3 regions of the Marinobacterium sp. xm-a-127 genome follow, and region 2 is predicted to be linked to each of the others. Evidence: predicted binding sites of a transcription regulator. Region 2 holds the regulator's gene; each other region holds the start of a gene.
The links. Region 2 encodes FNR, which switches genes on or off when oxygen is low (the NO sensors DNR and NnrR bind a similar motif). Its sites were predicted from a motif close to TTGATNTANATCAA; they were not measured.
Positions count from the first base shown of each region.

Region 1 (10,396 bases), on a different contig from region 2:
AGAAGCGGACTGTGATCTAAGCTCCCCTGAGTTAATAGCTGATCGATTAGCAGAGCTACCCAGTAGGCGAATCCAATAGTACAAAGCGTTTGAATCACGCCCAATAGCAGGGATAGGCGCATGGAACCCTTCAGATCAAACTGGTGCTGATCGAGGATTGCGGTCGGGTTGGATTTTCGTTGTCTGGCCAACTTAACACTCACTAAGGTTTACAAAAAAAGGGGCTCGAAAGCCCCTTGATTACGTACAGCTAGAGCGTACAGATTAATCGTCTGCGCGCTGCTCCTCTTCAGCATCCAACCACATCGCGTTGATGATGCCGAAGCTGCAGGCTAGGAGTACGCCAAGGATCCAAGCAAAATACCACATCTTCTTAATCTCCTAGTAGTTTGAAACGCTGTTTTGTTCGATGAACTCAGGTTCAATTCGACGCCACATTTTGTAGTAGCCCCAGAAGGTGTAACCCAAAATGATCGGTACAAAGAACAGAGCCACCCAGAACATGATCTCAAGTGTCAGTTCACTCGACGTCGCATCCCACAGCGTTAGAGCGCTGGCTAGATCAGTCGATGAAGGCATCACGAATGGGAATAGGGTGAAACCGGTCATAAGAATGATCGCTGCGATCGCCAGTGAGCTCAACGTAAAGGCAAAACCACTTTTACCCGCTTTAGCCATTAAGCTTGTTAGCAGAGGGAGTGCCACAGATGCCGCTACCAATGTCCAAAGGATTGGGTAATCGGTGTAGTTACCGAACCAGTTGTCAGTGGTCGTTACGGTTTTGCTCAACGGGTTAGAAGGAGCATCACCCACGACAGCAGAGCTGATTTCGTAACCAGGAATACCGTAGTACAACCATGCACCCGCAACCGCTAAGAGTACCGTTAGAACCGGACCTAGCAGAGTTGCCATAGTTTGAGCGCGGCCTTGAACCTCACCGCCGGCACGCATCTGCAACCAAGTTGCACCCTGCAGAGCAAGCATTACCACGCTGGCTAGGCCACAGACAATGGCGAATGGGTTCAACAGAGCCCAGAAAGAACCGGTGTAGATTGGGCGGGTAAACTCGTCAAAGTAGAAGGGCACGCCTAAGAATAGGTTGCCGAATGCCACACCAAAGACCAGTGATGGAACAAACGAGCCCACTGCCAGTGCATAGTCCCAGTTGCGACGCCAAGCGACAGAGTCCTTCTTAGAGCGGTACTCAAATCCGACAGGACGGAAGAATAGTGCGAACAGTACCAGTAGCATGGCCCAGTAGAAGCCAGAGAATGCTGTTGCGTAAACCAGTGGCCAAGCGGCAAAGATGGCACCACCGGCAGTGATTAACCACACCTGGTTACCGTCCCAGTGAGGCCCGATGGTATTGATGATGACGCGGCGCTCAGTGTCCGTTTTACCCAATACAGGGATCATCATAGCAGTACCCAAATCCATGCCGTCTGCAATGGCAAAACCAATCAGCAGTACACCAACCAGCAGCCACCAAACAAGTCGAAGCGTTTCGTAATCAAACATCATTAAGCTCCTTGAGTCGCTGTGTTCTGTTCAAAGTGGTAACGGCCAGTCTGCAAGGCGCTTGGGCCTTTGCGGATGTATTTCACCATCAGGTAGATCTCGATGACCAAGAACAGAGTGTAGAGTCCAATAAAGCCCGCCAAGCTCATCCACAGATCCGTCTCAGTTAGGTGAGAGGTTGCGACATAGGTCGGAAGAATTTCACCGATCGCCCAAGGTTGACGGCCAAATTCAGCAACGAACCAACCCATCTCACTGGCAATCCAAGGAAGCGGTAGAGAGAGCAGTGCGAACCACTGCAACCAACGTGTCTGGTAAGCCTTACGCTTAGCGGTGTAGTAGAAGGCTAGGACAAATAGAAGCAGCATCGTAAAGCCTGCACCGACCATGACACGGAAGGTCCAGAACATCGGAGCCACCTGTGGAATGGTGTCCCGAGCCGCCAGTTTGATCTGCTCTTCGGTCGCGTCAACAACCGCCTGCGTGTAACGCTTCAACAGCAGACCGTAGCCCAGATCAACGCTGACTTTAGAGAACGCAGCACGATTTTCAGGAGTGTCTTCACCGTTACGCAGTTTCTCTAGAAGGCCATAAGCGACAATGCCGTTGCGAATGCGATCTTCAGCATGAGCCACTAGATCTTTAATACCGGTAACCTCCTCATCCAAGGAGCGGGTTGCAATTAGACCCAAGGCGCCCGGAATTTTCAGAGCGTAGTCAGTTGTCATGGTCTCTTCATTGGGAAGGCCGACAACGGTAAAGGCTGCAGGTGCTGGGTGTGTATCCCACTCCGCCTCGATCGCTGCCAATTTAACCTTCTGCACTTCGCCCACTTCGTAGCCAGATTCGTCACCTAACACGATGACAGAGATCGCAGAGGCTAAACCGAAGGCTGAAGCGATCGCGAATGAACGACGTGCAAATGGAATGTCACGGTTACGCAGCATGAAGTAGCTGCTGACGGCTAGAACGAAGATAGCGCCCGTTACATAACCTGCAGAGACAGTGTGAACAAACTTAACCTGCGCCACTGGGTTTAGCAGGACTTCCGCGAAGCTGTCCATCTCCATGCGCATGGTTTCAAAGTTGAAGTAGGCCCCAACAGGGTTCTGCATCCAACCGTTGGCGATCAAAATCCACAACGCAGAGAAGTTAGAGCCCAGTGCGACCAACCAGGTCACAGCAAGGTGCTGTACCTTGCTCAGGCGATCCCAACCGAAGAAGAACAGGCCGATCATAGTGGATTCAAGGAAGAAGGCTACCAGACCTTCAATCGCCAGCGGTGCACCAAAGACGTCGCCCACGTAGTGCGAGTAGTAGGCCCAGTTGGTTCCAAATTGGAACTCCATGGTCAAACCGGTGGTCACACCTAGCGCGAAGTTAATACCGAACAACTTACCCCAGAATTTGGTCATATCGCGGTAGATCTGCTTGCCGGTCATGACATAGACAGATTCCATGATGGCCAGCAGGAAGGATAGACCGAGGGTCAGGGGTACAAATAGAAAGTGATACATCGCGGTAATAGCAAACTGCCAACGCGATAGTTCCACAACCGATTCTGAAATCATCGGGGATGCCTCCAGTAGACAAATTAAGCACAAAAATTATGTGCACTGCACAAAGTTTCAGAATTGTAATCGGTTATATAGTCAAAAGTAATTGATATATATCTAAAGTCTTAACGATAAATGCTCACGACTAGTTGAGAAAATCTCAACCTTGGCAGCGGTTAGAGGGGCAGATGTTGACCGATTTTATGATCAGAACGCAGGGATCGCCGATCTTGAGGTTTAGATTGTTAAGGGAGCGTTTGGTGATGTGTGTTGAGACGATATCTGTTGCAATGCACACGTTAATAAGTACATCACTCGATGAAGTCGTTTCAATGGATTCAACCCTTCCGGAAACCTGATTCAAGGCAGAGATGCCTGCCACTTTTGCGGTCGATAGGATTAGATCGTTCGCGACCAGTTCAAGGCAGACCGCTGAACCTATGGGTGCATCAAGGGTCGGCACATAGAGTGTTTCGCTGGCCACTTGAAGCTCGGACAGTCCATCGGGGTGTTGTGCCACTAACTGGGTTGTCAGTGTCGACTTGATCGCACGATTGGCGGTTCGCGCGACCTTGCTGTTGGCCATCACCTCTCGCGCAGGCCCTTGAGTCACAATGCGGCCCTGCTCCAGTGCGATGACATGGTCAGCCAGCTCTAATACCTCTTCGGGTGAGTGGGTTACGTAGAGCATAGGAATACCCAATTCCCGGTTTAATTTTTTGAAGTAGGGGAGTAGCTCCGCTTTTCGGGCGCCATCGAGTGCTGCAAGGGGTTCATCGGCCAGAATAAGATCTGGTGCGCTTAATAACGCACGACCAATCGCAACACGCTGTTTTTCACCACCAGAGAGTGAATTTGGCGTTCGCCTAAGTAGGGGTTTTATACCTAAAAGTTCGACGATCTGGTAAAAATCGACGCTTTTGTCGACCTTATTGAAGCGTTTCGCGTAATTTAGATTCTGCTCTACTGTCAGATGTGGAAAGAGTCGGCTCTCTTGAAAAATGTAGCCAATGTTGCGTTGATAGGGCTTTAAGCTCGTGTTTGAAGCGCTATCAAATAACACCCGATCGGACAGAGTGACGCGGCCTTGGCTGTTGCTTTGCAAGCCGGCTATCGCATTGATTGTGGTGGTTTTCCCTGAACCTGACTCGCCAAATAGAACCGTGATGCCACTGGGGGCTTCAAAGGCTATATCAAGCGAGAAGTTTGGCATCGACTGCTGCAAAGTGACTGACAGTGTCATGACTGCAACCTCCGGCTCATACGACGTGACAGCCATTCAGAGGCAAGAAGTGCACTCATCGCAATGATAATAGAGATGATCACCAGTTTGGTCGCAGAGCTTTCACCACCGGGTACCTGAAGAAACGCATAGATAGCCGAAGGGAGTGTCTGAGTCTGACCTGGAATATTCGATACAAAGGTGATGGTGGCTCCAAACTCACCCATCGCTTTGGCAAAGCCCAGAACGGAGCCGGCGATCACACCAGGAAGCATTAAAGGTAGGGTGATGGTGATAAACACCCAGCGCCTTGAGGCACCCAGGGTTGCGGCCGCTTCCTCTAATTTAGGATCAATGGCTTCAATGGAGAGACGAATAGCGCGAACCAGTAATGGAAAAGCCATGATGGCTGCTGCTAATGCGGCACCGCTCCAGCGGAAAGCAAACTCAATTCCCCACTCAGCAAGGAATGATCCGACAGGCGTGCGTTTTCCGAAGGTCATTAACAGCAGATAACCCGTTACAACGGGCGGTAAGATCAAGGGTAGATGGACAATTCCGTTGAGAAGCTGTTTCCCTGCAAACTCCTTTTTCGCCAGAAGATAGGCAACGCCAATGGCCACAGGCAGGCTAAGCAGTGTTGCCCAAAAAGCTACCTTAATTGATAGGAGAACTGCCGCCCACTCGTTGGGGCCTAGCCAATCAGTCACGTTGTTGCGAATCCATTAAAAAGCCGTTGCGCTCTAGTATCGCCCTAGACTGCTCTGAGCGCAAAAACTCTAAAAATGCCGCGGTTGATTTATCACTCTCTGTAACAGCCGCAACCGGATATAGAATTCTGTCATGGGACTCTGTAGGGAAGGTGGCAGCTATTGAGACCTTGGGTTCAGCCACCGCATCCGAGTGATAGACGATCCCTAAAGGTGCTTCACCTGAAGCAACTAATGCAAGTGCAGACCGCACATTGTCTGATTGAGCGACTTGCTGCTTAAGGGGGTCCCAAAGATCAAAATAAGTAAGTGCTTGCTTACCGTAAATGCCAGCAGGTACAGATTCCACAAGACCCATGGCCAGGTATTCATTGTCCAGCCAATCGAGCAGTTCTTGCGACCTGGTGAGGGTGAGTTTTGCGTCTGGAGTATGACTTATCAGTACCAACTGATTACTGGCAAGGTTGAAGCGAGTCGGTTCATTAATTAGCGCCCTATCAGATAGGTAATCCATCCAGGCAGTGTTGGCAGAGATGAAAATATCGGCTGGTGCGCCCATCTCTATTTGACGTGCTAAGGTGGCAGACCCCGCATAAGAGACAACAATCGAGTCTGAATGGTCTGCCTCGTAATGTTCTGTGATCTCATCGATCGCATTTTTTAAGCTCGCTGCTGCAAACACAGTAAGTGTGTTTGCAACGGCTTGTGAGGATGCAAAAGCAGCCAGACTCAGCGTGAGTATTGATCTAAGTAGGACTGCTTTAAACTGCATAAGTTATGCGCTGATTCCGTATTCGTCACGGTAGGCTCGAATGGCCGTTAACTCAGCATCACGACCACCTTGCTCTTCAAGGTACTCAACGAGATCATCTAAGGAAATGATGCTAGCAACTTGCATGTTGTAGTCACGCTCAACTTCCTGAATGGCGGAAAGCTCACCTGTACCTCGTTCCATACGGTTCAGTGCGATCACCGTGGCGGCTGGTGTTGCACCATTTTCGTCGATCAGCGTCATCACCTCACGGATAGCGGTACCCGCGGTAATGACATCGTCGATGATCAGAACACGGCCAGCGAGTGGTGCGCCCACTAGGTTGCCACCTTCACCGTGATCCTTAACCTCTTTGCGGTTAAAAACATAAGGAACGTCTTTACCGAAATCATTTGCCAGTGCAACGACGGTCGTTGTTGCAAGGGGAATGCCTTTGTAAGCAGGCCCAAGCATGACGTCGTAATCGATCTTCGCGTCTTCAATTGCCGCTGCATAGAAACGACCCAGTTTTGCTATGGCATCACCGGTATTGAAAAGGCCTGCGTTAAAAAAGTAAGGGCTAGTTCTACCCGATTTTAGGGTGAACTCACCAAATTTAAGAACGCCTTTTTCGATTGCGAATTCGATGAACTCACGCTGGTAGCTTTGCATAATAGTGAAATCCTTAGAACTGGGTTTAATCCGCGTAGGATACCTGAACAGAGTTCAACTCCCAAACCAACTTCTTTCAGCTTTAAAAAATTCCGTTTTTATGAATCTATCGCTACAATTGCAATCTTTAGTCTAACAACAATAGTTATACGGAGCGCTTCGAACTCATGCGCGTAATTACTTTTAATACTCAAGGCATTGTTCAAGCCGCTGATCGGGGCTTTTTCGATTGGATGGTTAAGCAGGATGCGGATGTTGTCTGCTTGCAAAACATTCGTGCACGTGAGTATCAATTAGATGATTCTCGCTACCACCCTGAGGGTTACGAAGCCTACTTCTTTGAAGCCTTTGATGATGACTACAGCGGTGTAGCGATCTACACCCGCCATCTACCTAAAGCGATTATGACCGGCTTAGGTTTTGAACAGTGCGATTTCCAAGGCCGTTATATTCAGGCTGACTTCGAACGATTCAGCGTCGGTTCTTTTAATGTGCCATCGGGTCTCAAAGGACCAGACGCTCAAGCAGAGAAAGAGAAGTTCATTGAGCAATTTGAAAGTCACTTTGAGAAGACTCTTCGCAAGCGTCGTCAATTCATCTTCGCCGGTAGCATGAAAATTGCGCACAAACCGGTCGACTTGAGTAACTGGTATGCCAATCAGACCGTATCTGGATTCCTTCCAGAAGAGCGTGAGTTCATGGAGGAGCTATTCGGTGAAATGGGCTACGTCGACACAATGCGTGAGTGTACAAAAGCGGATCGCGAATACACTTGGTGGCCAGACTACAACCGTGCCCGTGAGCTAAATGAAGGTGCGCGCTTGGATTACCAGATTACGACTCAAGGTCTGCGTAAAACCATTCAGCACTGCAGTATCTACAAAGGTCAGCAGTTCTCTGAGCATGCACCCTACATCGTGGATTACGATCTCGATTTTTAATTGAGAATTGGATTTTAGAAACCCTCTTTACGAGGGTATTTTATTGTTAGTGCGAGAAGAAAGCTAACATCATGATCTGAATCGCTGCGAGCCAAGAGCAGGCTACCCTGACGGCAATTCGTGAAAAGGTTGCGGGCAGCTTTTCCAGTAGTAACTCACCGGTTGCGGCGCCAAGCATCACTGGCAATATCGCCCCAAGTGTCACACCGACATAGATGGAGACGCTTAACTCCATCCAGACATGCCCCTCCAAAGAGACCATCTGGACAAGCAGGCCAGTAAACAGTGCAAGGATCAGTGTTAGCGGTTTGAACTGCTGGTTCAAGCTAGCACCCAGGGTTGCAGTGATAGCGCCGACAACCGTAGCCCCCATCATCACCCAGGTGGTTACTGAAGGCGCCAGTAAAAAGCCCAAGACTAACCCCACAACAAAGAGGGGAAGGGCTTGAACCACACCGCGATTCTTCCACAGTGCAATCATTAGGCCTAAAGAGAGGGTGGCAAATAGAGTGACTTGATCAAAGATCACCACGCTGGCCCCTTCAACAAAACTAGCAAATTGATCGGTGCCAGCCCCAAAACTATGCGCTACTGCCAGGTTAGGCAGTAACACTGAGGTCAAAAGAAGCAGTATTGAGCGTGATGGATAGACCATAGGTTAAAGCACACCAAATAGGTAGCCAGCACCGACTAATGCAATGATCGCCCCACCTAGACGAACCAAACTCGCACCAAAATCGAGTTTGGTTAGGAAGCCGAACGCGATACCGATAAGGTGCAGTAGACCAGTCGCAATTACAAATCCAACGGCATAACCGTAAGCGTTAAACTCTGTTGGGAACTCTGTGCCGTGAGCGTGACCATGGAAGATCGCAAAGATGCCCACGATCACAGCGGCTATCCATAGCGGTGCCTTAACAGCAAAGACAATCAGCAGACCAAGAACCACACCCGAAAGCGCAATACCCGTCTCCACTGCAGGAAGCGGCATACCGGCAATGCCTAAAGCACCGCCAATTGCCATGACCAGTGGGAAAACGACCGGAAGTATCCAGATGGCGGGTGCGCCTAAAAAAGCACCCCAAAGGCCGACTGCAACCATTGCAACGACATGATCCCAACCCATGATGGGGTGCCAGAAGCCAGATGCAAAACCTGTGTTGATACCTTCACCAGTATGGGCAAACGCCATGCTGCTGAAAATCATCAAAGATAGAGCTGTAGCGAGTTGTTTGATAGTCATTCTTAGTTCCAGGAAATTAAATTTTAGTTGCTTACGCCAGTGAGGCTTTTTGGATTGCTGTGAGCTCTTCAATGCCTTTCTTAGCTAAGGTTAGCATCTGATTCAGTTCATCTTGAGTGTAAGGAGCACCTTCTGCTGTGCCTTGGACTTCAACAAAACCGCCGGTTTCAGTCATGACGACGTTCATATCAGTTTCGGCTGTTGAATCTTCTGCATAATCCAAATCCAATACCGCTTGGCCTTTATAGATGCCCACCGAAATAGCTGCGACTTGGTTTTTAATCGGGTTGCCTTTTAGTGCGCCGTTTTTGTCTTTTTTCAGTTCGTTGATCGCATCAATCAGCGCAATGTACGAACCGGTAATTGAGGCTGTACGAGTACCACCATCTGCTTGCAGAACATCACAGTCGATGGTGATGGTGTTCTCGCCTAGCTTATCTAGATCAATCGCAGCACGCAGTGAACGGCCGATCAGGCGCTGAATCTCAAGCGTGCGTCCCGACTGCTTACCGCGCGATGCCTCACGATCGGTGCGGCTATTGGTTGCACGAGGCAGCATGCCATACTCAGCGCTTACCCAACCTGAGCCTGATCCGCGCAACCAGCGAGGTACCCCTCGAGTAACTGACGCATTACAAAGGACTTTTGTATTGCCAAACTCGATCAAAACCGAACCTTCTGCATGCATTGTAAAATTACGAGTGACTTTAACGTCGCGCATTTGGTCTGGTTGACGCCCACTTGGGCGCATTGCATCTAAACCTAGGTTTTTCAATTGATCAGAGAGTGGAGAGCTCATGTAGGTACCTTAAAAGTGCCGGCATCGGCTGTTATAGTGACAATTAATCTATGGTAATCGAGTTTGACAGTATATGACACAGAGTATGACCGCTTTTGCCCGTTCAGAAGCTGAATTTTCATGGGGTACCTTGGTTTGGGAAATTCGTTCGGTTAATCAGCGTTTCTTAGAGCCTCATTTCAAACTTCCAGACTTTATGCGTCAGCACGAGATAGCCATTCGCGACAAGCTGCGCAAACGCCTGGCCCGCGGCAAAGTTGAATGTTCGCTTCGGTTCCATGAATCGGTGGGTCAGCAGAGTGTTCAAGTGGATCAAGTGCGGTTGCAGCAGATTAATGAAGCGCTACAGCAGATTAAACTCAGTGGTGCTTCAGAGGGAAGGGTTGATCCTTTGGCTCTGCTTCAATTCCCGGGCGTGATGAACAGCACTTCAGCTGATCCTGGTGAGGTAGGTCAGGCCGCGCTAGCGCTATTTGATGACGCATTGGCTCAACTTATTGAGGGCCGTCATCGCGAAGGGATTGAGTTGGCGGGTTTGATAGAGGATAGGTTGCAGTCAATTGCGGCGATCGTCGGCAAAATAAGATCAAAAATTCCGCAAATTATCGAAAATCAAAAAGCGAATCTAGTCGAAAGAGTGTCGCAATTAGGAGTCGACCTTGATGCCGAACGTCTTGAGCAAGAGGTAGTGCTGTTGGCACAACGTGCCGACGTTGCAGAAGAGCTGGACCGTCTAGATACCCATGTGACTGAAGTAAGACGCATCTTAATAGAGAAGGGGCCAATTGGTCGTAAGCTGGATTTTCTAATGCAAGAGTTGAACCGTGAAGCTAACACACTGGGCTCCAAATCCGTTGTCGTCGCAACGACTCAAAGCGCGGTAGAGCTTAAGGTTTTGATTGAACAGATGCGCGAGCAGATACAGAATATAGAGTAGAATCCTGTAGGATCTTTTAATCCTTATAAAGCCCAGTAATTACTGGG
Region 1 is NZ_WBYH01000006.1:6,993-17,388, reverse strand. Features, by position in the region: gene cydD (thiol reductant ABC exporter subunit CydD) at 1-191, opposite strand, end outside; gene cydX (cytochrome bd-I oxidase subunit CydX) at 265-369, opposite strand; gene cydB (cytochrome d ubiquinol oxidase subunit II) at 382-1,518, opposite strand; gene XMA127_RS10345 (cytochrome ubiquinol oxidase subunit I) at 1,521-3,089, opposite strand; gene modC (molybdenum ABC transporter ATP-binding protein) at 3,235-4,317, opposite strand; gene modB (molybdate ABC transporter permease subunit) at 4,314-5,006, opposite strand; gene modA (molybdate ABC transporter substrate-binding protein) at 4,999-5,778, opposite strand; gene pyrE (orotate phosphoribosyltransferase) at 5,782-6,429, opposite strand; gene XMA127_RS10320 (exodeoxyribonuclease III) at 6,597-7,370, shown strand; gene XMA127_RS10315 (hypothetical protein) at 7,417-8,025, opposite strand; gene XMA127_RS10310 (HupE/UreJ family protein) at 8,029-8,613, opposite strand; gene rph (ribonuclease PH) at 8,645-9,412, opposite strand; gene XMA127_RS10300 (YicC/YloC family endoribonuclease) at 9,498-10,349, shown strand.
Region 1: a site for FNR is predicted at 3,181-3,194, ahead of XMA127_RS10345 (cytochrome ubiquinol oxidase subunit I). Genes of this name have one in related genera too.

Region 2 (10,396 bases):
GGCTGGTTGCGCGAACAGGTCTGTATCTACATGTGCCCATACGCTCGTTTCCAGAGCGTTATGTTTGACCAAGATACCTTGATCATCTCTTACGATGAGAAACGCGGGGAGAACCGTGGTGCTCGTAAGCGCCATATCGATCACAAGGCTGAAGGCTTAGGTGACTGTATCGACTGTGGTCACTGTGTGCACGTCTGCCCTGTCGGTATCGATATCCGTGATGGTCTTCAATATGAGTGTGTCGCTTGTGGTGCCTGTGTCGATGCCTGTGACAACATCATGGAGAAGATGGGCTATGAGAAAGGTCTGGTTCGCTACACCACCGAGCATGAGCTTAACGGTAAAAAAACCCATATCTTCCGCCCTCGCTTGATCGGTTACTTCGTCGCGATCTGTGCCATGTTCATCGCCTTCAGTTATGTACTCTTTACACGAGTGCCGCTTGAGGTGGACGTTATTCGTGAACGCGGTCAGCTCTACAGCACCACCAATGAGGGTTTAATTCGTAACACCTACACACTAAAACTGGCAAACAAATCACAACGTGATTACCAGTACGAGATCCGTGTTGAAGGGTTAGAGGATGCCATCATCAAAGGTGATACCGTAGTAAACGTAGCCGTTGGTGAACTACTCGATCACAACCTGTCGATCATTCTGGATCCTCGCGCTATGGAGCGAGCAAACTATGAGATCGATTTTATCGTAACAGCGACTGATGGCTCAGGCGTTGAAGCTGAATCAGAAAGTCGTTTTATAGGTCCTGCGCCGAAGCGTTAAGACAGTGTCACAGAGAATCTGTGATATACTCGCGCGCGGATATTCTTAGGGGTATCCGCGCTTTATTTTAGTCACTATTTTGAGGTTTACATGACTGAACAGACTCACGACATTGGCCCTTGGTACAAGCAGAAATGGCTATGGTTTGTATTGGCGCCGTTGATCGCTGTGGTTATCTATGGAACAACCTTCCTCTATCTTGCTATTACGACTATGGATGGCGTGGTTAAAGACGATTACTACAAAGAGGCACGTGGTACTAATGTCGACACCAGCCGTTCAGATGAAGCGGATCGCTTAGGCATTCACGGTGAAGTATTGCTGGACACACTGACCGGTGACATTCGCTTGGATCTTAAATCGAACAGTTTTTTGGGTGATCAACTCTCTGTTGATCTGGTTCACCCTACCCACCAGAAGTATGATCAAAGCCTTACGGTTCGTTCAGTGGGTGGTACAGGTGTCTACGTTGGCAACTTACAGAGCACACTTACCGGCAAACGCTACCTGATCATTACCAACACTGAGGGTAACTGGCGTCTACGTCGCGAAATATTGCCCCCTTACGATCAAAATACCTTCAAGGTGGGTAAGTTCTAACAGACCAAAATGAGTAATCCAAAAGACTCTTGTTTTCACTGTGCCACCCCTATTCCTAAGGGGGTGAAGGTTGAGCTTTCAATTGATGGAAAGCAAGAGTCATTTTGTTGCCCCGCCTGCCGTGCGGTCACTCAAACAATACTGGGCTCAGGTCTAGAGAAGTACTACCAGCACCGCGGCAGTCAACAGCAAGAACGCCCCACTGAAATAGAGTCCGAAGATCAACTCGCACTCTATGATAATGAATCCATTCAAGCACCCTTCGTCAGAACCATAGACTCCGATCGCAAAGAGGCCCTCTTTGTCATTGAAGGGATCCACTGTGCTGCCTGTGTTTGGCTTTTAGAGAAGCATCTGACCGAACAGGTTGGTGTCACTAGCTTTACCGTTAACCTAACCAACCACCGCGCTCGACTCGTTTGGAACCCGTCAGAGAAACCCTTAAGTGAACTGATGGCCGCCATCATTTCGATCGGTTACACACCTCACCCGTTTACGCCCAACCAAGAAGAGAAGCTCTACGAACAGGAGCAGAAAAAGGCGATGCGCCGACTGGGTGTTGCCGGTGTCGGCATGATGCAGGTGATGATGATGTCATCGGCACTCTACCTAGGTGACGCCTTCTTCATGGAGGAGCACATCCAGAACTTTATTCGCTGGACCAGCTTCATTGTTGCCACCCCTGTTGTATTTTATGCCGCGCGCCCCTTCTTCAACGCGGCCCGACGGGATCTTCGCACCCGACACCTCAGTATGGATGTGCCGGTATCTATCGCTATAGGTGGCGCTTATATAGCCAGCGTATGGGCTACGATCACGCAGAGCGGCGAGGTCTACTACGACTCGGTCTCGATGTTCACCTTCTTCCTATTGATTGGCCGCTTCTTCGAGATGAAAGCGCGCCACAGAACCGGTATGGCCGGCAATGAGTTGGCCAATATTCTTCCAGCCAGCGCTACGCGATTGACCGAGACAGGCGAACAGCTTGTCCCGGTATCGGAACTCAACCCAGGCGATCGCGTACTGGTTAAGCCCGGTCACTCCATACCAGCTGATGGCATACTCTTTACGCAACACACCAGCATTGATGAGTCGGCCCTCACCGGTGAGCCTCTGCCCGTCAGCAAAGCGCTTGGCGACCCTTTAGTAGGCGGTACCATCAATATGGAGCAAGCGATTGAGATGGAGATCACCAGCAGTGCTGAACAGTCTCGCATGTCCTCCATTTTGAATCTATTGGATCGTGCTCAGGCTGATAAACCCAAGGCGGCTCAGATTGCCGACAAGGTTGCGAGCTATTTTGTCGCTGGCGTTCTTCTAACGGCTGTCGTTGTCAGTCTTATCTGGTGGCAGATATCCCCTTCAGACGCTTTCTGGGTGACACTCTCCGTCCTAGTAGTCACCTGCCCTTGCGCACTCTCCTTGGCTACACCGACGGCTTTAACAGCAGCCATAGGTTCTCTGCGTAAAATGGGACTGCTGGTTACTCGCGGGCATGTATTAGAGAGTTTGGCACAGTGCACGGCCGTCTACTTTGATAAAACCGGCACACTGACCACCGGCAAACTGACGTTGCGTGAGACCACCCCTCTCTGTGAGCAGTCCGTTGATGAGCTCAATCAACTAGCGGCAGCAATTGAGAGCCGCTCAGAGCACCCCATCGCGTCCGCTTTTGCTCCCTACTTTGAATACTCTGTTGAAGAGGCCACTAACCATGTGGGTAGAGGCGTAGAGGGAACGATTAACGGAAACACCTATCGTATTGGTAAACCCGGGTTTGTATCCGAACTCTTTGGAAACCAACCTCCCACTCACCCAGAAGGGACAGGGATTTTTCTTCTGATGGGTAATAGCTCCGGCCCTCTCGCCTGGTTTTCGATTGACGATCAACTTCGACCTGAGGCTATTGAAGCGGTTAAGCAGATCCAAGCATTGGGATTACCTGTTGGCATGCTAACCGGTGATCGCGAAGCGAATGCACAACGCATCGCCTCTGAGTTAGGGATCGATCATGTTGAAGCGCACTTGTCGCCAGAAGATAAGCTAGCTCGTGTAAAGGCGATGCAAAACAACGGTGAACGCATCCTGATGATTGGCGATGGTATCAACGACATTCCCGTTCTGTCCGGTGCGCAGACCTCTATTGCGATGAACGGCGCGACAGACCTTGCCAAAACATCCTCTGATGCTGTGTTGGTCAGCTCTGATCTAAGACGCATCCCTGGCTCCCTTAACATGGCTCGTAAAACACGAAACATCATTCGTCAAAATATTGGCTGGGCTTTGTTATACAACCTAATCGCGCTACCCTTAGCAGCAAGTGGTTTTATTGCCCCCTGGATGGCGGCTATTGGCATGTCCCTTAGCTCGCTGATTGTTGTCGGCAATGCCCTTCGTCTAACCAAACAGCTGTAGGTTTTTATGGAAATCGTCTATTTACTTATCCCTGTCGCGATCATCTTGGTAGCCTTTGCGACCTGGGCTTTCTTCTACAGCGTTAATTCTGGTCAATTTGATGACCTAGAGTCCCCTGCTCATCGCATTCTATACGACGATGATGAAGATATGATTCCTGAAGACGCGCGCGTCAAAAAAGAGCCTGAAGCTCCATCCTCTGAAACACCAAAAGATTGAGCATGCTGCCCGCCTCTCTTAGCTTCACCTCGGCATTCATCATTGGCCTTCTTGGCACAACACACTGCCTAGCCATGTGTGGTGGACTTGCCTCGAGTCTCAGTATAGGTGGAACAGGTCGAGCCAACTCCCTATTAGGTCTGTTTAGCTACAATCTTGGACGTATCGCTAGCTACTGTGCAGCGGGTGCCATTCTTGGTCTGTTAGGTGCAACCCTACAACAGACAGAGATAGCCTTTGCGCTACGCTGGATTGCAGGCCTTCTACTGATCAGCATGGGCCTCTACATCGCACAGTGGTGGTTTGGCCTAACGAAACTGGAACAGGCTGGCTCGCTATTGTGGAAACAGATAGCGCCTCTTCTTAAACCCTTTATGCCTGCCGACACCCCGTTTAAAGCCTTAGTACTGGGCATTGGCTGGGGCTGGCTACCTTGCGGTCTGGTCTACAGCACCTTAATCTGGTCATCGGCCGCCGGTAGCGTTGCAGAGAGCACTCTACTCATGCTGGGCTTTGGCTTGGGCACTTTGCCAGCCATGCTCGCCACTGGGCTACTGGCTAAACAACTACGCGAGCTGGTCGCCCACACATTGGTGCGCAAACTCTCGGGGCTACTGTTGATACTGATGGGCATTTGGACACTGCTAAGCGCGTAGCGGTTGACCCGTATCAACACATAACTCCCTATTATTGCATAATATTCTGACATCTGAAGATTAAGGAATATTACTGTGCTGCAACAGACCAACATCCAGTGGGATACCGACCTGATTCGCCGTTATGATTTAGCAGGTCCTCGCTACACCTCTTACCCAACCGCACTGCAATTTACTGACACCCCAGACAGTGTCAAAACGCTCTCTAAAGCGATCAGTGAGCGCGACAGTCGTAAGCCTTTATCACTCTATATTCACATCCCCTTCTGTGCGCACGTCTGCTACTACTGCGGATGCAACAAGGTGGTCACAAAAGATCGCTCCCGTGCAGAACCCTACCTTCAGACGCTGTTAAAAGAGATTAAACTGCGTAGCACTGAACTGGGCAGTGACGTTCAAGTGGATCAGCTTCACTGGGGCGGCGGCACACCCACCTTCATTGATGATGAGCAGACCGCTCGTTTAATGCAGGCGCTAAAAGAGGCCTTTAAACTGCGTGATGACGATCAAGGTGACTACGCCATTGAGATCGATCCTCGTGAAATGACTAAAGACCGCTTAAAGCTGCTGCGTGAATTGGGTTTCAACCGCATCAGCATAGGGGTTCAGGATGTTAACGAAGCGGTTCAAATCAAGGTAAACCGCGTGCAATCCCTAGAGATGACAACGGACCTGCTTAAAGAGGCGCGTGAACTGGGCTTTCGCTCAATCAACGTTGATCTAATCTATGGCTTGCCGCTGCAAACTGAAGAGAGCTTTGCCGAGACCTTGGACCGAATTCTAGAGCTACGACCCGATCGTCTCTCGGTATTTAACTATGCTCACCTACCCGAGCGCTTTAAACCACAGCGTCGTATCAATGCCGATGAGTTACCCGACGCGCTCACTAAACTTGCGATTCACCATCAAAGTATTGAGAAGCTGACGGCAGCGGGCTACCGCAACATTGGTATGGATCACTTTGCTCTGCCAGACGACACACTGACACAACACCAAGATGATGGAACGCTGCACCGTAACTTCCAGGGCTATACCACTCACTCACAGTGTGACTTGATTGGTTTGGGCGTCTCATCGATTAGTCAGATTGGCGATTACTACCTACAGAACAGCCCTAACATTGAGCGCTACACGCAAGATATTGAATCTCAGGGCTCAGCATTAACCAAAGAGTACTGCCTCAATGAGGATGACAAAATTCGCAGAGCGGTGATTACCCGCCTGATCTGTGACTTCCAACTCGATTTTGCCGATCAATCCAAAGCGCTCAATATCGACTTTAAAGAGTATTTTGCTAACGAATTAAAACTGCTTGAGCCGATGGCACAGGATGGCCTGATTCATTTAAGAGAGGATGGAATGGATGTCACCGCCGCTGGGCGTTTGTTGATTCGTCGAATCTGCATGACCTTTGATGCCTATATCGATCACTCAGAACAGCGATTTTCTAAAATCATCTAATCCGATTTTGCACAGTAAATTTCACTAAAAGTGGACCGTTAAAAAGTCCACTTTTTTATCTAAATTGACTTGGGTCAATAAAGCGCTTTTGGATATACTGTCAGGCAACTAAGGAGCCCTTATGTCTGACACCAAAAACATCAAACTCGCCAGCATCGGCCAGGTAAGCTGTAACACCTGCAGCTTGAGTACACTCTGCTTGCCTGTCTCTCTAAACGACGAAGAGGCGCTTCGCCTCGACGATATCGTTGATAAGAGCAAACCACTTCACAAGGGCGACTTCCTGTTTAGACAGGGTGAAGAGTTCACGTCACTGTTCGCCATTCGTGCGGGGTCGTTAAAAACTTACTCTGTAAACCCTGAGGGAGAAGAGCAGATCAACGGTTTCTACTTCCCAGGTGAACTGGTTGGCCTAGCCGGATTCGATTCAGGCAGCTACCCAATGTCGGCTAAGATGCTTGAGACGACCACTGTCTGTGAGATCCCTTTCTCACGCTTGGACGATCTGGCAGGTCAAATGCCAGAGCTGCGTCGTTCTGTGATGCGCTCTATGAGCCACGAGATCAGCGATGACCAACAGATGATGATGCTGCTCTCTAAAAAGACGGCTGAACAACGTATCGCAACCTTTATTTTCAAGCTGTCGCAACGTTATGCCCTGCGTGGCTACTCTGCACAATCCTTCCGACTTTCGATGTCACGTAACGAAATAGGCAACTACCTTGGCCTAGCGGTCGAGACGGTCAGTCGAATCTTTACACGCTTCTCTTCACAAGAGCTGATTCGTGTTGAAGGTAAAGAGCTGGAAATTCTTGATCAAGCAGCGCTGCTGGATGCGGCTGGTGAAGCACCCAGCCCAGAGTGCAATCAACACCACGGTTAAATAAGGATCTTTAATGTCTTACGACGAGCACTATGTAAAATCGGTTGTCCGCTCTATTCCAGATTGGCCAGAGCCTGGCATTCTGTTCCGTGATATTACGCCGATTTTTCAAGATCCACGTGCCTCTCGCATGGTCGCAAACGCCTTTATTGATCGTTACATGCAGATGGATATTACCCACATAGCCTGTATCGATGCTCGAGGTTTTCTATTTGGTGCGATTATTGCGCACCAGCTGAACAAGCCTCTGATTTTGGTTCGTAAAAAAGGCAAGTTGCCCGGTGAAACGATTCACCAAGACTATACGCTAGAGTACGGCACAGCCTCCGTGGAGATTCAGAAGGATGCCGTTACCGCTGGCGACAAAGTGGTATTGATCGATGACCTTATTGCCACTGGGGGCACAGCACTGGCGGCCTGCACACTGATCAACGGTCTAGGGGCTAGCGTTGTTGAGGTAGCAGCGCTGATTGACCTGCCAGACCTTAACGGATCACAAAAAATCCAAGACACCGGCGTCCCCGTATACTGCTTACTGGCCTACGACGGTCTCTAATAGAAACCGAGGTTTAGCCACCTCGGTTTTTTTATACCTAGAAACGATAAAAATTTTAAGTTTAATGGAGTTTTAAATGCTTCGACTATCGACCACCCTACTCGCTGCATCACTTATGGCAGCAACTGCACAGGCTGAACAGGTTCAGATTCCTTTTGAGGGTTTAACACTCAACGGCAATCTTGAACTGGCTGCTGATAAATCCTTAGCAGACGGTGTCCTAATGCTGACGCACGGCACCCTGGCTCACAACGAGATGGAGATCATCAGCTACGTGCAGGAACAGATGGTCGATTACGGCATCTCTACTTTAGCCATCAACCTAAGTTATGGATTGGATAACCGCGAATCAGCGATGTACGACTGTACCGTTCCGGCTCAACACACCATGCAGCAAGCACTGGCTGAAATGGATGCTTGGCAGACTTGGCTGGATGGACAGGGCGCAGGCGATCGTTGGGTAATGGGTCACTCACGTGGCGGCAACCAGACGGCTCAATTTGCTGCAGCTAACCAAGATAAGATCAAAGGCCAAGTTCTATTAGCACCTGCAACTTGGGACTACGGCAAGACGTTAGAGGGTTATGGCAAACGCTATGAAACGCCCATCGAGCCGATTCTAGAGAAAGCTAAGGGCATGGACCCTAAAGCGATAATCGATGGCATCAGCGTCATCTACTGTGAGAACAGCGGTGCGTCGGCTGAAGCCGTCCTAAGCTACTACGGCAACTACCCAGAGTACGACACACCCACAGTGTTAAAAGAGACGAACATCCCTACTCTAGTCATCGCAGGCAGCTTGGATACCGTGGTTGCAGATCTTCCTGAAAAGATGGAAAGTATCGACAAAGAGAACATTGAACTAGTAGTCGTTGAGGATGCAGATCACTTCTTCTTAGATCTGTTTGCCGACGAGGCGGTGGAATATGCGGTCGATTTTATCGAAAACCTGTAGCGCACTTCTTCTCAGCTTGGGCCTTATGATAAGCGCCCAAGCCGAGGTAAAGCTTGAGACAGCTACGGATCTTCAGTCGCTTGGTAAAGCGAACCCTAACGAAGTAATTGTTCTGTTGGTCTCTCAGGATGGCTGTGCCTTCTGTGTTACCGTCAAAGAGGATTTCCTAAAACCTCTTTTACAAACGAACGATGCACCCCCTATTCAGGTACTGGATCTGAGCAACCCTACTCCCGTTATCAACTTTGATGGCTCAACGGGCTCGGCTGAACAGGTTGCTAAAAGCTTGGGTGGACGCTTCACCCCGACCATTCTATTTGTCGATGCAAAGGGCGAGACTCGCGCTAAAAAGATCGTCGGTGTGAACACGCCAGAGTTCTACGGTTACTACATCGATGAAGCGATTAAATCGGCTCGTAACAGTTTTTAAGCTCAGAAACTAACCGCAAGCAGAGGGCTCTCTGCTTGCATCCCTTCTATCAGAGCAACATAATAGCGCCCCTTCACCTAATCCGCATTTAGAGGTTTTATGCTCTGGTTTCGTAACGCTATTTGGTACCGTTTTTCTCCCAGTGATTCATTCAATGAAGCCGCACTGATGGAGGCGCTAGAAGCCAGACCCTTCGTACCCTGCAAAGGCGCAGAACCACGTTCAGTGGGTTGGGGTAAAGTGGCGCCAGGTGTCATCGATCTACCGGTACTGACCAGTCACGGCTTTCACCTTATCTCACTGCGAGAAGAGGAGAAGATCCTACCCTCGAGCGTGATCAAAGATCAGCTCAACGAGAAGGTAGAACAGATAGAGGCGACCGAAGATCGTAAGGTCTACCGTAAAGAGAAGGTGCAGCTTAAGGACGAGATCACTCTGACACTGCTACCACGCGCATTTACACGCCGTAAAACCACACGTGCTCTTATTGCGCCTCACCATAAACTACTGATTGTGGAAGGCAGCAGCTTTAAGCGCGCAGAAGAGCTGCTAAGCACACTGCGTGAAGATCTAGGGTCACTATCGGTAAAACTGACCTCGACCGCGCTTCCTGCCAACAAAGTATTCAGCGACTGGCTACTAGAGAACCGTGATCTACCCCGTGCACTTGAACTGGGTGCTGTCACCGAGTTTACCGATCCTCTAGAGACCAGCAGCCAGATCAAGATTAAAGGCCAAAACCTGACAGATAAAGAGATCCAAGCGCACCTTAGCGGAGGCATGTTAGCAGAGCGCCTAGAACTGGTGTGGCGTGATCAATTGCAGTTTGTCATGCACTCGGATCTAACCCTGCACTCGATTAAAATGACGGATCAGTACCAAGAGCAACAGAGCGACCGCGAGCAAGAGGACGAAGCACTGGCACTGGATGCTGATCTAGCCCTGTTGGGCATTGAATTTACCCGCCTACTCCCTGAGCTTTTGGAAGCCCTGGGCGGTGAGGCAGAAGAGGCTTAATTTTGGCAAAGACCTACTCCGTAAAAGAGATCTTCTACACCCTACAAGGCGAAGGCTTTCACGCAGGACGCCCTGCGGTGTTCTGTCGCTTTACCGGTTGTAATCTTTGGAGTGGTCGTGAAGCCGATCGAGTGGCTGCAGTCTGCCAATTCTGTGATACCGATTTCGTGGGTACGGATGGTCAAAACGGCGGCAAGTTCACCTCCGCCGAAGCCCTGGCACAAAGGATCGCTAGCTTCTGGCCAGATCCTAAGCAAGGACAACCCTTTGTCGTCATCACCGGGGGCGAGCCTGCCCTGCAGATGGACAGCGATCTGATCGATGCTCTACATAACCAAGGGTTTGAGATCGCCATTGAGACCAACGGCACCCTACCGCTTCCAAACGGAATCGATTGGGTCTGTGTCAGCCCCAAAGGGAGCTC
Region 2 is NZ_WBYH01000002.1:76,640-87,035, forward strand. Features, by position in the region: gene ccoG (cytochrome c oxidase accessory protein CcoG) at 1-780, shown strand, start outside; gene XMA127_RS04505 (FixH family protein) at 871-1,380, shown strand; gene XMA127_RS04510 (heavy metal translocating P-type ATPase) at 1,390-3,795, shown strand; gene ccoS (cbb3-type cytochrome oxidase assembly protein CcoS) at 3,802-4,014, shown strand; gene XMA127_RS04520 (sulfite exporter TauE/SafE family protein) at 4,017-4,670, shown strand; gene hemN (oxygen-independent coproporphyrinogen III oxidase) at 4,746-6,131, shown strand; gene fnr (fumarate/nitrate reduction transcriptional regulator Fnr) at 6,253-7,014, shown strand; gene XMA127_RS04535 (adenine phosphoribosyltransferase) at 7,028-7,570, shown strand; gene XMA127_RS04540 (alpha/beta hydrolase) at 7,647-8,525, shown strand; gene XMA127_RS04545 (thioredoxin fold domain-containing protein) at 8,551-8,955, shown strand; gene XMA127_RS04550 (recombination-associated protein RdgC) at 9,055-9,972, shown strand; gene queE (7-carboxy-7-deazaguanine synthase) at 9,972-10,396, shown strand, end outside.

Region 3 (10,396 bases), on a different contig from region 2:
AACATCGTAATCTGTAGGGCAATCGGCTTTAAACGACGACTCAGTAGGAAGATACCCAGCACGAACAGGATGTGATCCAACCCTTTGGGAAGAATGTGCTGAAAACCACCTAGGGTGTAAGTTTTCACCACCTGCGCAAAACTCGGTTTGGCAAACACCTCATTCAGCATGAACGGTTCAGTTGGCTTATCCTCTTTTACCCACTGGTGTGACGACCAGTGCCACTCGTTATTGGCCTCATCTACCTGTCTGACTCGAGTCGCATGATCGCCAAACGCCATGGGGTAGTACCAGGTTAGACTTTGAGTCTCCCGGGGGATTCGCCCTTTCAAGATAATCACACTATTGCGAGGCACCTTGGTATAGCCTGGGGGTGGCACGACTAGCTCTTTTAGCTGCAACTCAGCGGGCGTTCCATCAAGCTTCAACTCAACACCCTCTAGGAGCGTCGGCATGAACTTTTTAAACTCCGCCTCAAGCTCTGCCGACTCCATTGCACGGTAATGGTCGTATTGATCTGAGTTAGGCGCCTCTTGAGTGTTTCGATACTGTCCATTGATACCGGTCAGAAGTGCTTCGAGGCTGGCACGGATCTCAATCTCTACCACTTCAGTCGTATTTGCAGAGATCTCTATCAATGCAGGCTTCACAACATCAGCCCTAACTGGGTAGAATAAGGATGTAACTAATGTGCATATAACGAAAATGCCTGGAATTAGTCTCACTGGTATGTCTCTAGTAATAAGCATGCGTGCTTTTGGTGGATTTCAGCCTGTGGGCCCTTTAAGAAGAGTGGGAAACTAAGATAACTATGAATCGTCGTCAACTATTGAAGGCTATGGCCGCCGCTGCTGCAGCAGGAAGCCTACCAGCAATTTACACTTCTCGCGCGCTAGCAAGCAACACTGCTCCAAGCGGATTTTATGATGTTCCAATGGAAGGTGATGTTCGTATCCTTCACATTACAGACGTTCACGGCCAGCTAAAGCCTGTCTACTTCCGTGAGCCAAACGTCAACCTTGGTGTCGGTGATGCATTTGGTCGTCCACCACACGTTGTCGGCAAAAATTTCCTTAAGGAGATGGGTCTTTCAGAGAACTCTCCTGAAGCTTACGCATACACCTACCTTAACTTCCTAGAAGAAGCTAAGAAGTACGGTCGTACGGGCGGTTTCGCACACGTTAAAACACTTCTAGATCGTCTACGCGATCAAGCGGGCGGACGCCAAAACACACTAACCCTTGATGGTGGTGACCTATGGCAGGGATCGGGTACTTCACTGTGGACACGTGGTGTCGACATGGTTGAGGCATCTAACATTCTTGGCATCGACGTTATGGTTGGTCACTGGGAGTTCACCTACCGTGAAGAGGAAGTTCTTTCGAACGTTGCTCTGTTCAAAGGTGACTTCATCGGTCAGAACGTTAAAGTACTAGAAGACTCACTGTTTGGTGATGAGTACTACGAAATGGTTGAGCGTTTCGATGGCCGTGGTCTGTACGACGAAGATACGGGTCATGCGTTCCAGCCATACGTGATTAAAGAGATCAACGGCAAGCGTATCGCTGTAGTAGGCCAAGCCTTCCCACGTACCTCAAACGCCAACCCTAAAGAGTTCTTCCCAGACTGGTCTTTCGGTCTTCGTGAACCAGAGATGATCGAGCTTGTTCAGCAGATCCGTGAAGAGGAGCAGCCAGACGCGGTTGTTCTTGTATCGCACAACGGTATGGACGTCGACATCAAGATGGCTGAACGTGTTCCTGGCCTGAATGCTGTATTCGGCGGTCACACTCACGATGGTGTTCCACAACCGATCAAAGTTAAGAACGTTGACGGTGGCGAATGTTGGGTAACCAACGCAGGTTCAAACGGTAAGTTTGTCGGCTGTATGGACTTCTCGATCGAAGATGGCCAGATCACCAACATGACTTACAAACAGCTACCTGTTATCTCTGATTGGCTTGAAGCTGACGGTGAGATGGAAGCGTACATCAACCAGATGCGCCAAGGTCGTTACGATGAGAACATCATCGAAGCGCGTAACAAGAAGTGGCAGAACAACCCAATCCGTGTCGGCAAAACCTTCGAAGAGATTCTTCAAGAGAAACTGGCTAAAGCGGATCGTACTCTTTACCGTCGCGGTAACTTCATGGGCACTTGGGACCAAGTTATCTGTAACGCACTTCGTTGGGAGTACAAGGCAGACATCGCACTATCAGCCGGCGTTCGTTGGGGTACCACTACTCTAGAGGGTGAGTGGATCACAATGGAAGATGTCATGAGCCAGTGTGCAACAACCTACTCTGAAACTTACGTTCAAGAGATGACTGGTAAAGCGATCAAAGAGATGCTTGAAGGCGTTGCCGACAACCTATTCGATCCAGATCCATACCTACAATCAGGTGGCGACATGGTTCGCGTGGGTGGTCTTGACTACACCATCGATCCAACCAAACCACTTGGCCAGCGTATCTCTGAAGTACGCTTAGACAACGGTGAAGTGATTGCTGATGACAAGAACTACAGCGTCTCTGGTTGGGCAACTGTTAACCGCACACCAGAGGGTCGACTACTCTGGGATATCATTGCTGACTACCTAAAAGCAGAACGCGATGAGAACATGGTGATCAAACTACCTAAGGTGAACAACCCTAAAGTGGTGGGTGTCTCTGACAACCCAGGTTTCGCTGACTACCCAGGTGATTGGGCATAACAGCCTACCCCATTAAAAAACCCGCCTAGTGCGGGTTTTTTATTGCTATGAGAAACCTGGACAAATAGCAGTTCAGAATATCGCGACCTTTTTAAGATCGCTCCAACAAAAAATTGAAGCAAAAAAAACCCGCCTAAAAAGACGGGTAACGTTCAAGCAACGAAAGGACAATGAAAAGGGTTAACCCTGAAGCATTTTGAAAAGCTCATCTTTCAGTTCAAGACGACGCTTTTTAAGTTCCTCTTCACGACTGGTCGTGGTCGGTTCAACTTCAGCTGCAGCAAGCTCAGCCTGCTTAGTAATTTCGTGGTACTCATCAAACAGACGAGAGAAGTGGTTGTTTGATGTTTTAAGCTCATGAATACGTTCGCGGTACTCTGGAAGTTCATGAACTAGATCGTGGTGTTCTCCGATCATTTTTTACTCCTAATTCCATACAGTGTTGATGGTTCTAATATGCCCTACTCTTCTCCATCGTCCATTGATTGAAATCAATTAAAACGAATCTCTCTGAACAATGGACTTAACAGACGTTTACCTGTACCTTTTTCGATCCTTTTTTGGCGATCAACTACACTTTTAAGATTATGGAAACTCTTTCACTCCAACCTCGCGATTTTGCAAACGGTGACGTTCAACTGCCAGGCTCAAAAAGCCTATCAAACCGAATTCTTCTTCTAGCTGCACTGGCGGAAGGTGAAACCAAGGTAACCAACCTGCTAGACAGCGCAGACGTTACCCACATGCTGAATGCACTAAAAACGTTGGGTGTCTCTTATGAGCTAGCTGATGATCGTCGCTCGTGCGTTGTCACCGGTGTGGCAGGTCCTTTCAAGCAGCAAAGTGCTGAGATGTTCCTGGGCAACGCCGGTACTGCAATGCGCCCACTAACCGCCGCACTGTGCCTTGGTTTAGGTGAGTTCACACTGACCGGTGAACCTCGCATGTACGAGCGTCCTATCGAGGACTTGGTTGATGCTCTGCGTCAAATTGGCGCTGATATTGAGTACCTAAAAGATGAAGGCTACCCGCCACTAAAGATTAACGCTCAACAGCTAAAAGGCGGACGAGTATCGATTCGAGGCAACATCTCGAGCCAATTCTTGACTGCGCTACTGATGGCCGCTCCAATGGCACAGCAGGATCTAGAGATCGTTGTCGATGGCGAGCTGGTCTCTAAGCCTTACATCGATATCACCCTGCACTCGATGAAGCTGTTTGGTGTTGAGGTCGAGAACAACAACTACCAGAGCTTTGTCGTTAGAGCCGGACAGACTTACCAGTCGCCCGGTGAAGTGATGGTTGAAGGTGATGCCTCATCAGCCTCCTACTTCCTAGCTGCAGCGGCTATTGCTGGCGGAACGATTCGCGTCTACGGCGTCGGTTCTGAATCGGTACAAGGCGACAAAGCCTTCGCTGAAGTGCTCGGTAAGATGGGTGCTAAGGTCACTTATGGCCCAACTTGGGTAGAGGTCTCTAAAGGCGAACTGAACGGTGTAGACCTGGATCTGAACGCCATTCCCGATGCTGCAATGACGATTGCCACAACCGCCCTGTTCGCAAAAGGCCCTACAGCCATTCGTAATGTCTACAACTGGCGCGTCAAAGAGACCGATCGCCTAGCCGCAATGGCAACCGAACTGCGTAAAGTGGGTGCGGAAGTGGTGGAAGGCGAAGATTTCATCGAGATTACACCACCAGCCGAAATCCAGAGCGCCGCGATCGATACCTACGACGACCACCGCATGGCCATGTGCTTCTCACTCGCCTCGTTCGGCAACAGCGAGATCATCATCAATGACCCGGGCTGTACCAGCAAAACCTTCCCAGAGTATTTTGATCTGTTTGCTGAGGTTACGAAGTAACCTGCCCTTTAGGTGGTGACTGGCTTTCAGCCTGTCACCTCTACTTTAAAACATTCTACTCGCCTAAAGGCGGCCAGCCTTACTTTTTGGTCAGCAAAAAGTAAGCAAAAACTGACCACGCTCACTCGGCCTGCGGCACGCTCCGTTCAATGATTTTTCACTGAAGTTCAATAGGACACTGCAAACCGTTAATTGCTCCTGCATTAACGGAATACATGCCTTCCATGGCAATAAGTCGGCTCCTGCCTCCGTTGCAGACTTCGGCCATCCGGGCCTCAGCCCATTGAACTCTTAACCGTGAAAAACCATCGTACTCACTCTCGATCGGACGTGGACGACTGGCACGGGATTTGAGTCAGGCACATTGTTGGAGCGGTCTAGAAAAGGCCGCGATAGGTCTTAATGTGAATTTAGCTATTAGCACCGGTGTCTGGCTTTAGCCTGACATCCACTTTCCCAGCGATTTCCAGAAAGGTAGTAAAGCTAACCTGCGGATGACAGGCTGAAGGCCTGTCACCGAAACACTACTTATCGTGCATTGAACCACCCATACACTTGGGGCTGTCTGGAACTAAACCAGACTTTTCGGCCCACTCTGCTTGGGTGTATAGATGCATTGAGAGTGCATGAATGGGGTTTTGCATAAGGTCTGACAGCAGACCAAAAATGGTTTGATGGCGCTGAATTAGGCGCTTACCTTCAAAATCATCGCTAACGGCGACGAGCTTGAAGTGAGTATCCAAACGGTTACCACCGTGCATGTGGCTTTCGTTCTCTAACTCCATGTGAACTAGATTAAGGCCTTCATTGAGAAGGGTTTGGATCTGATCTTCTACTGACACCTTACTGATCCCCTTTCGCTGTTGATTCGGTTTTCACTTCAGCGAGTTTCTTAAATCGGTTTTGAATTTTACGAGTAATGAACCATACCGCACCAATCACCAGTGGGACAGAGACACCAGTTGCAAGACTCTTATCGAAATCGACACCGGCACCATGCACCGCATCAATGAGGTACTTGACTAGGCCAACTGCGTAGTAGCTGATCGCAGCAACCGACAGACCCTCTACCGTATGCTGCATCATTAGCTGTATCTTGGATCGACGATCCATGGAGCTCAGTAGCTCTTGGTTCTGGTTCTCAATCGCCATCTCAACTCGGGTACGCATCATATCGGCTGCGCGGTTTACACGACGCGATAGGTCGTCGAGTCGATTGTGCATGGTCTCACAGCCACGCACAGCAGGCGTCAATCTACGGATCAAAAACTCTTTCAAGGTCAGGTGACCAGAGACCTCATCCTCACGCAATTCATCCAATCGTGCCGCCATAACATCATGGTATGAGCGGCTAGCATTGAAACGGAAGGTGGTTCTCGCACGTTCAGCTTCAATATCGGCCGATAGGTTGATGAGCTCTGTCAAAAGCTGACTGTCATCTGAGTTATCACCCGTTGACAGGCGACGCGTCAGATCGGCCATTCGATTATCCATATCAGCAACAACCGGTGACAGCTTACGCGCTTCGCGAAGACCGAGCAGCGCTAACAAACGGTAGGTCTCAACTTCAATTACACGCTGCACCATTCGGCCCATCTGCCCTTTCGACATGCTGTTATTGAAGATTAGGAAACGGCCAAAGTTGTCGCTGTGCGTTCTAAATGTCGTCCAGATTTGTGCTGCACCATTCTGTGGCAGACTGCCGATCATCTGCATATCATCGAGCTGAGAGCGAACATCTTTGGGCTCTGGTAGTTCATCACCCTGAATGTTCTGAATGCGCATATGAAAAGCTGCTACCGCTTTACCTGGGTAGTTACTTAACCAGCCGTCTGGCAGTCGATCCAACGCCGTTGTGAAAAAGGGTTGTGTCGACGCTACCCCTTCACGTGAATCGGTGATGGTCAGTGACGTAAACTCGAGATGCTGCTCCCAACGGATGCGCAGATCGCCCGCTGTGTAGATATTACACGCCTGATCCACTCCGTCGTGTTCGATGTTGAGGGTATCTAGCAAGCGCTGGATGTGCTGACTCTGAATGGCACGCTCCTGTTGGTTTGCCAGCACCGCAATGTGGGTAATACTGGCATCCCCTGAAATGCGCTGGAACGGGCGCGAGTGCAGCTCGTCATAGAGCCAATCACGGTCTTCATGCCATTCCAATCCGTGTTGCTGCTGTGCGACAACCATCAGAGACTCCTTACTCTATATCCAGATTAGCCCGCATCAGGGGCTGATCGCTCAAATCAAAACTCATCAGTTGTAAATCGATGTCAAACCAACTCTTAAAGAGATCAAGCGAGAGCGGTTTGGGCCAAAAATCCTGAAACTCATCCCAGGCAGAGAGTTCGTTCTCAAAGATCGTCAACCAGTGCTGTTCAATCTCTGAGGTGAAATCCTCATCAGAATCGACCTCATCAAAGAGGTAGAGGTTGGCTTCACTGCGCAGCTCCTCTAGTGAAGGAACCGGCTCTTCTGAGCCCGCCAAAAGCCACTCATGAAAAGGAGCCTTGGGTTTAATGCTAATACCCGAGCGGTTGATCAAACGCATAGACTCTCCAATACATAGATTTACTTATAACCATATAACCTGACTATACCGCAGTTGCACAAAGGGAGCACTAGTAGATTTCGCTGAGTGGAAAAGGAACAAAAAAAAGGGGTCTGACCTGGGCCAGTCCCCTTTTCGGGCAATCGATCGCCTCATCTTCGATAAGGTTCCGACACTTAAGTTGTTGGAGCGATCTTAAGAGGCCTCGATTAATACCTGTTGGAGCGGTCTCATTGAGGCCGCGACGCTATTTGTTAAAGCTCCGCCGCTTCCTCTTCTGCCATTACCTTGTAAGGGTGATCAGACGCCAATAGCGCTTTACCAAGATCCGTTGGGAACTCGACATCAATGTCGACCACACGACCGTCACGACAGACGTTAATGATAGTATCCATGCAAGTACTGAGCAGAGAGTACTTCTCATCCGGCGCAGCAATAATGGTTTGGAGACCCAAATCACTCATGAAGCCAAGCGAGGTAACGGTGTTCTCTGAATCCAGCTTGTTGAACGCCTCATCGAATACCGACAGGCTGAAGCCACCAACAGGCTTACCATCACTACCCTCTTTTAGGCGGTAGGTCGCACCCAAGGCGGCCGCCATCGCGACGTAGAACGGTACCTGGTGCTCACCACCGGAACCGGTCTTGATACGCTGCGACAGGGTTGTCTTACGATTGCCGTCAAGATCTTTAACCACCAACTCGAAGTTGTAGAAGTTACGGTAGTCCTGAAGCAGACTGCTCTCGCCTTCATCTTTAAGTACTTCGTGAATTCGTTCTAGAGCATCCTTGTGCTGCGCATTGTCATCAAACTTCATATCAAACAACGAGCCCACATTGGCAGAATCGAGCTGCGTATAGGCCTCAACCAACTCAAGAATGTCTTTCAACTCAGGGTTAGGTGACATCTCAAAGCTGTACATCTCTTTATGGAAAGGACGGTTCTTCAAGTGCGAGTTTAGCTCACGGATCAGATCACGAATCTTATTGATCTGGTCATTCAGATGGGCCACGAAGTCAGAACGGAAAGCAGACTCAGCCTCTAGACGAGCTCGCTCGGCCTTCTCTGTGTACTCTGCCAATTCAGATTCACGGAGTGCCTCAACGGTCTCGTTAACGTAACCCTCGAGATCTTCATGACTGGAGTCTGGTCCAACCTTATCCAACTCATGGTGAGTCAAACCGCCACCGTGGTGACGCGCTTTATACTGTGCAACGGCATCACGGACACCGTTCTTTTTCTTCTCATGCAGAGCCAGTTCAGACTGAGCTTTCTTGGCCGCTTCGAAGATGATGCGTTCCAACTCACCATCACAGCTCTCATCGAGGTAGTCGCGTTTCTCCTGCGCAGACTGAGCGTCGAACTCATTCTTCGCTTCACAGGCTGCACGCGCTTCAGCATGCTCTGTTAGATCGGTCTCTAGCACCTCTAGCTGAGCAGTATCACGGATCAGGCCTGTACGGGCTTTTTGCAGTTTATCCATCAACGCAGCTTGAGTGGACTCGGTCTCTTTCTGCTTAGCCGCCAGATCGGCAATGCGCTGCTGAATACCGGTATCGTCATGGTTACGGAGATCGACAATAGTCTGCTGGTACCCTTCAATCTGATGCGTCAGTTTCTTACGCTGTTCTGTCAAATCAAACAGAGGCTCGTTCACTTGAGACAGACCGCCATCAAGGCTTATTAACGCATCACGTAGCTTCTCTAGAGATTCGTGCTGACGACCTAGCAGTGTGAACTCATTGACCAGCTGATCGACCTGCTTGCCCTGCAGTTCAAGTTGATCACCACGACGACGAATACCCATAATTGGTGTCAGTTCATTAATTGATGTGGTTGAACCTTCGGTCTGCAACATGCAGTCATAGGTCAACGCACGCTCCTGTTTCAAAAGCTCCGCTTCCGTCTCAACCGCCATGACACCGCCCAGTGCGCGATTCATAAATGCGCGGGCATCGTCAGAGTCAGACTCGATAAACTGAGCCAGAGAACCTGGCTTAGTGCGGTGTAACCAGTCACCCGATTTAGTGGTGTTGATGATACGACACCCTTTCAGGTGACGCCCTTTACGGCGGTAGAGTGTAATCGCCTCTTTGACACGATCAGGATCGACGACCAATGCTTCGCGGCGAGCACCTAAGAAGGACTCAATTGCAATGCGCCACTTGTCATCGGTAATATCAACCAACTCACAAATGGGTGTTGAGTCGATACCGTACTCACTCAACAGCTCCATCAATTCAGCCGTGTTACGACGAACGGGGGCGCGCCCCTGCTGAAGCTGTTCTACGGCACTCTTCTGGTTCTGTATCTGAGCGCGCAGTTCAGAAATACGGATAACTGACTCTTCATAACGACGCGACACTTTACGACGAACGTTCTCAATCGACTTACGCATTGCGTTTAGCGTGTTATCGACGCTGACAGGATCTGAAGGCCAAGCGTCTGCCATTAGGTTTTCACCCGAGCGCCAGATCTCTGATGCTTGATCCACCAGTGCTGCAAACTCTTCAGGCAAGAACTCACGATTCTGATTAAAGCTCACCGCTGTGCGCATCAGCGAGTAGGCCTTCTGAATGCGCTCTTCGATGACATTGAGTTCGTGTTGACCAACGCGTATAGAAGATTCCATCGCGTTAATCTGATGCGCAGCATCGGTGTTGTTTAGCGCTGCACGTGCGTTGGCAAGATCCTGCATAACCTGATTGAGATCAGCACCAATATTGGTTAGCTCTCGCTCAACTTCCGCCTCTTGCTCTTGCCACTTCTCTAGACGCTCTTCAGCCTCCTCTTTACGAAGGTCGGCACTTTCAAAACGTGACTCGTGAACAACCCACTCGTACTCGACGGCGTTTTTGATGTTACGACTGATACCCTGGCAGAGCTCTTGTACTTTAACCAGTTCATCAATACGGTTAGCCACATCACGCGTCTTCTCCTCCATCGCTCGATACTCATCCAGCGATTTACGGAAGGCTCCGACATGCACTACGTTCTCATCCAAGACAAACTCGCGAACGAATCGAGTCGGACTATCAATGGGTACAAATTTAAGAGCGTTTTTGAAGTTCTTGATGAATTTGTCATCGTCATTCGGCATCGCTGGATCGTGACTCAAGTGGGTCACAACCTCACGAATGTAGCGGCTTGCACGCTTCTCTAGCGTCATATCCGGACACTGTTTAAGCAGGCTTTCACGAACTTCATTCCAAGGACGCGGCATACGACCACCGCCCTCTTTTCGACTAAAGTCATCCAGCGAAACA
Region 3 is NZ_WBYH01000003.1:98,524-108,919, reverse strand. Features, by position in the region: gene XMA127_RS12060 (HupE/UreJ family protein) at 1-650, opposite strand, end outside; gene XMA127_RS06465 (5'-nucleotidase C-terminal domain-containing protein) at 812-2,713, shown strand; gene XMA127_RS06460 (YdcH family protein) at 2,894-3,130, opposite strand; gene aroA (3-phosphoshikimate 1-carboxyvinyltransferase) at 3,301-4,578, shown strand; gene XMA127_RS06450 (BolA family protein) at 5,103-5,420, opposite strand; gene XMA127_RS06445 (DUF3422 family protein) at 5,422-6,768, opposite strand; gene XMA127_RS06440 (hypothetical protein) at 6,779-7,129, opposite strand; gene XMA127_RS06435 (SbcC/MukB-like Walker B domain-containing protein) at 7,384-10,396, opposite strand, start outside.
Region 3: a site for FNR is predicted at 3,195-3,208, ahead of XMA127_RS06460 (YdcH family protein). Genes of this name have one in related genera too.